Linked DNA regions of Paraglaciecola psychrophila 170. The protein of the gene in region 2 interacts with the protein of the main gene of each other region in a pairwise test. Links are inferred from orthologs where the notes say so. Each region holds a gene or a part of one and is shown on either strand. Other genes may lie near its edges.

What was found.
Region 1: the proteins of C427_RS01660 (region 2) and rlmB interact in binary tests that used the Escherichia coli proteins (3 or more experiments, as listed by UniProt). The link is inferred for Paraglaciecola psychrophila 170 from one-to-one orthologs.

Annotation. Positions count from the first base shown.
Region 1 is NC_020514.1:4,369,316-4,372,623, reverse strand. Bases 85-3,061 are described here. They hold rlmB (23S rRNA (guanosine(2251)-2'-O)-methyltransferase RlmB), read left to right. Parts: upstream 85-1,192; coding sequence 1,193-1,930; downstream 1,931-3,061. Other genes in these bases: C427_RS19100 (LysR substrate-binding domain-containing protein), read left to right, coding at 2,453-3,061; C427_RS19105 (hypothetical protein), read right to left, coding at 2,002-2,346; rnr (ribonuclease R), read left to right, coding at 85-1,191. Outside these bases: more of rnr, read left to right, coding at 1-84; more of C427_RS19100, read left to right, coding at 3,062-3,308. UniProt on the Escherichia coli protein: Specifically methylates the ribose of guanosine 2251 in 23S rRNA.
Region 2 is NC_020514.1:390,047-393,377, forward strand. The notes cover bases 248-3,247. They hold C427_RS01660 (bifunctional ADP-dependent NAD(P)H-hydrate dehydratase/NAD(P)H-hydrate epimerase), read right to left. Parts: upstream 2,525-3,247; coding sequence 971-2,524; downstream 248-970. Other genes in these bases: C427_RS01650 (N-acetylmuramoyl-L-alanine amidase), read right to left, coding at 248-472; tsaE (tRNA (adenosine(37)-N6)-threonylcarbamoyltransferase complex ATPase subunit type 1 TsaE), read right to left, coding at 483-974. In the rest of the region: more of C427_RS01650, read right to left, coding at 1-247. UniProt on the Escherichia coli protein: Bifunctional enzyme that catalyzes the epimerization of the S- and R-forms of NAD(P)HX and the dehydration of the S-form of NAD(P)HX at the expense of ADP, which is converted to AMP.

The DNA.
Region 1 (3,308 bases), 4.0 Mb from region 2 along the record:
CTTCATAAACGTTATGCAGAGCAACTACCACATCTGAAAAATTTACACGATATGTACCACGCTTTGAAACGGACTCGTAAGCAACGTGGTGCGATTGAATTTGAAACGCAAGAAAGTAAATTTGTATTCAACGCTCAGCGTAAAATTGATAATATTGTGCCGGTTACACGCAACGATGCGCACAAGCTGATTGAAGAGTGTATGATTCTAGCCAATGTGTCAGCTGCGCAAACATTAACCAAAAATAAAGCTGAAGCTTTGTATCGTGTTCACGATGAACCCGATTCAGACCGTTTAGGTGCATTTTTGTCGTATCTGGGTGAGGTCGGCATCACTCACAAAATTGGTAGTGACGTATCCCCGCAAGATTTCACTGATGTGATTGAAAAGATTCAGGGCAGGCCAGACCAAGAACTGATACAAACGATGTTGTTACGCTCGATGAAACAAGCAGTATACGATCATGAAAACATTGGTCATTTTGGTTTGGCATTGGAAGCTTACGCACATTTTACCTCACCAATTCGCCGCTACCCCGATTTGGTGGTTCATCGAGCTCTTAAAGGTATAATTGACAAACAACATCAGCGTAAAAGTAAATCAGGCGGAAAAGCCTATACTGCGGATGAAGTTGAGAGCTTAGGCGAGCAATGTTCTATGACAGAACGCCGCGCTGACGATGCCACTAGAGACGTATCTGATTGGCTTAAATGTGAATTTATGCTGGACCATGTCGGCGACGTATTTGAGGGCGTTATTGCGTCAGTAACCAACTTTGGGTTCTTTGTGCGCTTGTCTGAATTTCACATTGATGGTTTGGTCCATATTACGTCTTTAGAAAAAGATTATTTCCGCTACGATGAAGTGAAACAGCATTTAATTGGCGAGAGTTTTGGTACGGTTTACCGCTTGGGTGATCCTGTTGAAGTTAAAGTCGCTTCAGTCAACTTAGACGAACGAAAAATAGATTTTGTGTTGGATGGCGTTGCAGGTAAAAATATTAGAAAAACAGCGGGTAGGAAACCAACTAGGTCAAAAAAGTCAGAGCCAAGTAAAAAAGGTGCAGTAACAAAACCTGATACTGCTTTTAAAACGACTAAAAAGCCAGTGACTAAAAAAGGCCGGACACCGTCCAAAACTAAGTCGTCTCGAAGTAAGCCTACAAGTTCGTCAAAAAAGGGGAAAAATTAATATGGCCCAACAAGAATGGTTATATGGTATTCATGCGCTTGAATCAATTATTCTGCGCGAGCCTGAGCGTTTAATTGAACTCTTTGTGTTGAAAGGCCGAGAAGACAAAAGTATTCACGATATTGTTAGTCAAGCAAGAAGCCTCGGTACTTCTGTGCAATTTTGTCAACGAAAAACATTAGATGACAAAGTAGACGGAGGGCAACATCAAGGTGTAGTTGCAAAAGTTAAACCTGCTAAGCAATATAATGAAAATGATCTAGCTGCAATTGTAGAGTCAAGTAAATTGCCCTTTTTGCTTATTTTGGATGGTGTGACGGATCCTCACAACTTAGGTGCATGTTTGCGAACAGCCGATGCTGCTGGTGTGGACGCGGTGGTCGTACCAAAAGATAAATCTGCTGCTCTTACGCCAGTAGTGCGAAAAGTAGCTTGTGGTGCGGCTGATGTTATTCCATTAGTGCAAGTCACCAACCTCGCTAGAACGATACGAGACTTGCAAGACGCCGGAGTGTGGATAGTTGGCACCGCTGGTGAAGCAGAAAATGATATCTACGACTGCAAATTCAAAGGTCCGATGGCACTTGTAATGGGGGCTGAAGGTAAAGGGATGCGTCGCCTAACGCGTGAGCATTGCGACGAGTTGATTAAATTACCCATGGCAGGTTCAGTTTCAAGCCTGAATGTCTCCGTCGCTACAGGCGTATGTTTGTATGAGATTGTTAGGCAAAGGGGATAGTAATTAAATAGGGAATGCCTTTAACGGTATTCCCAACTTCCTCCATATATATACATGTTTTTCGCACAAACTTAGAAAGTATTCGCCAGTAGTACCTTGGCATCTTCCCTATCCATGCAGGCACGTAAAGGTTTTTGAGTGAATTTATTTACACTTATGCTGCGCTCTTCACCCTGCCAGATTTGACCACCTTGTGACACTTCCACCCGGCAAACGATGTTATCTGTGCCCTCTATATAGAATATTGTGACTTGTTCAGAACGATCTACTAGCCCTTCGTATGGGTATCCTTTTTGTGTATATATTTCTTCTATTTGATTAAGCTCAGCTAAACTGTTGTTAGATGTGAAAAGTAATATTGATACAAGTGTTAAAGTTACAATAATGCCAGTTTTTCCGGTGTGTGATTGATTCATTGTGTCTCTCCTGTTGCTGGAGATATGAATATAGGAGTATGCACAGTGCCAGACAAACGATGAAAACTTATATACACTTAATAAAAACTTAATTATGAACATTACCTTGAAAAAATTACCGCCGTTGAACTCATTACGTTATTTTTTAGTGGCAGCGCAGACTTTAAGTTTTAAAAAAGCCGCTGAGCAACTATTTGTGACTCAAGCTGCTATAAGTCAGCATATTAAGACGTTAGAAACACACATAGGCGTGCAGCTATTTACGAGAGGCACGCGACAAGTGTTTTTAACAGAAGATGGAAAACGCCTAATACCTTATGTGCAAGCCGGTTTTGAGAACTTTATTAAAGGTGTCGCGCTTTTATCTGAAGACACAAATCCAGATGTATTGAATGTGACGGTGGTCGAATCGTTATCGTTCAGATGGCTGGTGCCAAGATTGCAGTTTTTTCAGAAGCAGTATCCTAAAATTAGGGTTCGACTCGAACCAAGTAATAAAGTGCGGGATTTTGCAGGGACAGATATCGATCTTGCTATTCGTTTTGGCAAAGGTCATTACCCAGGACTGGAAAGCCGTTTGTTTCTTAAAGACAAATATGTGCTGGTTTGTCATCCGAGCCTCATACAGTCTAGTATGACGCCACAAGATTTGTATAAATTACCACTATTAGAAGAAAATGGTCCTGTTACAGGTGATGCTTGGGGAAAATTTTTAGCAATACATAAACTTGAAGATCTTAAATTTAATAAAACCCTAGAGGTAGATGATTCTACTGTCACTATAGTCGACGCAGTATTAGCTGGGCAGGGATTTGCTATGCTGCGTTACAATTTAATATATCAGCAAATACAGCGTCGGCAATTAGTGTCGTTATTCGATTTTAGTCATCCAAGTGCCTATTCCTACTATTTAATTGCGCCTAGTCATCACTTTAATAAGCCTAAAGTACAACTATTTGAAA
Region 2 (3,331 bases):
TTATTATATCCCTGTCTGTTGTAGATTTTGAATTCAATACAATTTTTTGTGTTGCAGACTCAGGGGCGTTTAGAACAATTACTAATCTATTGCCATAGGGCTCGGTAGGGGGTAAAGCAAATATGTTCTTGTCGATCTTTTTATTTAACTCAATGACGACTCGAACAGCTTTAGGATTTTTGGCCGTGCTGTATCGTACTTTTCTGACCAACTTACTGTCATTCGCCACTTTTTTAAAATCAAAGTTCTTTGGGGTGTTTTCTATGTCTATGACTAATCGTTGTGGGTTGTTTAAGGTGAAGTAGCTATATTCGGGGGTATTAGCTAAATCGAAAACTAGACGAGTGGTATTTGGGGAAGGCCAAATGCGTAGTCCTTCGATTGTATTTTTAGCAAAAACTGGCGTGCTCAAAGCTATCAGCAAAAAACTGATTAATAGTATATGAAGTTGTTTGGACCAAAACGTTTGCATTAGTATTTTTCTAGTTTAATTGCTGAAGTAAATTCAAGCCCTTTGCCGATTTTGCCTGCATTGATAATGTGCGTCCTGTTTGCGTGTACTCAATACTAATGTGTAAATCGGCTGATGCCAAGAGGCCAGCACCTCTGTCTGGCCATTCAATCAAACAAATACAATCAGAATCGAAATAATCACGAATGCCCATAAACTCTAATTCTTCAGGATCAGACAAACGATATAGGTCAAAGTGAAACACACGCCAGTCTCCTATCTCATAGGGTTCAACCAATGTATAGGTAGGGCTTTTGACATTACCAATATGCCCTAGTCCTTGAATAAAACCTCGGCTAAAAGTGGTTTTACCTGCGCCTAAATCGCCTTCAAGATAAATCACCATACCTTGATGACAATTCTGAGCAAGTTTTCTTGCCAAAGCAACAGTGGCCTCTTCATCTGCTAACTCATAATTAGTTCGGGGTAAATCAGCGGTAGGGTTAATTAAAGAAATGCTCATAATCCGTTAACAATGGCTCGTAAAGGTTGCAGTAAGTCTGAAGCAATCATACCACGTTGACCATATTGTATTGCAACTCTGTCTCCTGCTTCAGCATGAGCACATACCCCATATACCGCTGCTTTTTGTGAGGTGAATCCTTGCGCCAAAAAAGCACCAACAACACCGGTTAGCAAATCGCCCATACCTGCGGTTGCCATACCGGGGTTGCCACCTTTGCATACAAAGCATCCACGCACTTGATGTAACTCTTGCATTTGGATAATAGTGCCTGCGCCTTTTAAAACACAAACGGATTGATATTTTTGTGCGATGTGTTGACTAGATAGGTACCTATCACTCTCAATTTTAGCAATATTGCAGTTCAATAATCGACTCGCTTCTCCTGGATGGGGTGTTAATACTAGTGCCGGTAAACGTGCCAAAGTATTCTGCACAGCTGCTTTATCTTTCATAGCTGCTAACAAATTTAGGCCATCAGCATCAATGACCAGTGGCTTTGGATGGTGTTTTAGGTACTCAAATAAACTCGAAAACTGCTGATGTGCCCAATTATCTTGACCTAACCCTGGTCCTACAACGATGCAGCTACACCAATCTAACGCGGCCTCAAGCTCCTTGTGGGTCAGCATTATTTCTGGACGACCAGCAGAGATACTGATGCTACTAGACTCATGGCAATAGACTTTTACTAAACCTACGCCACACCGCAAAGCTGCTTCGGCACTGAGTCGAATTGCCCCAGCCATACCTTGGTTACCGCCTATGCACAGTAATTTCCCAAAAGAACCTTTGTGACCATGCACGGGCCTAGATTGCAATGATTGTAACATTGACCAGTCGACTAATTGTGCTCTACTGCGCGCGATGTCGAAAAACTCTTTGCCTACCCCTAAATCAGCAAAAATTAGCTTGCCACAGAATTCTTTTCCAATACCGCTAACCAGTCCCGGTTTGGTTGCGATAAATGTAATCGTCACATCGGCATCGATACATAGAGGCAGAGCTTGCCCTGTGTTAGCAAACATCCCTGATGGTAAATCAATGCTTAAAACAGGTATGTTTGCTCGATTGATTTGTTGTATAACGGCTTGAAATGCTGGTTTGACTTCGCCAGTTACTCCCGTGCCTAACAATGCATCCACCACCACATCAAATTGCGTATAATCCAGCTCAGCAAACTGCTGTGTTTCTCCACCCTGCTGCTGCCATTCTAGTTGTGCTTGTTTTGCATCACCTATTAATTCTCTCTCAGGTTTCTCACATATGACCACAACATTGATACCTTGCTGTTTGGCAAGTTTAGCCAACACATAACCATCACCTGCATTATTGCCGTTACCAGCAACCACTATAATATTCATTGCATTAGGCCATGCTTGCTTTAATGCTTTAAATGCAGCTTCGCCTGCTCGTTGCATTAATTCAAACATAGAACATCCAGCAATCTGGGCTGCCTTGGGCTCAATCGTTCTGACTTGTTCTGAACTCACAATTTTATGTGCTAGTATCAGTTCTGCTTGCTCGGTTAACAGGTTTGTCAATGTCATCTCTGAACACTTATGAATTGTTGTCTTTGGCTAAAAATATCAAGGCTTGGGGCAAAGTGCTAGGTTTTCAGCAAGTGGGCATTTGTGATGTTAACCTAGAGCAGCACGAATCCCACTTACAATCGTGGTTGGATAAAGGCTATGCCGGTGAAATGAACTACATGGTAGAGCACGGTATGAAGAGAGCTCGACCGGCTGAGTTAATGCCCGGTACGATGCGCGTTATCAGTGTAAGAATGGATTACCTGCCTCCCAATGCGAAATTTGCTCATACCCTCAAAAACAAAAAGCAAGCTTACATAAGTCGTTATGCCCTTGGCCGTGACTATCACAAGCTGTTGCGTAGTCGTCTGAAAAAGCTTGGCGAAAAAATTAAAACTGAATGTGAACAACTCAATTTTCGGCCTTTTGTTGATTCAGCCCCAGTACTTGAACACGCTATTGCTGAAAAAGCAGGTATCGGTTGGACAGGTAAGCATTCACTTACTATCAATAAAGAAGCGGGTTCTTGGTTTTTTTTAGGCGAGTTATTTGTTGATATAGCTTTGCCTGTCGATCAGCCCGTAGAAGAAAACTGCGGTAGTTGCAAAGCCTGCATAACCATCTGCCCCACCCAAGCAATAGTAGAACCCTATGTGGTGGACGCTAGGCGCTGTATTTCATACCTGACCATAGAACAAAAAGGTGCTATTCCAGAACAGTATCGCGCTTTAATTGGCAACCGTGTCTATGGCTGTGATGATTGTCAACTTATTTGTCCGTGGAACCGCTACGCTAATATCACCGCTGAAGCCGATTTTCACCCTA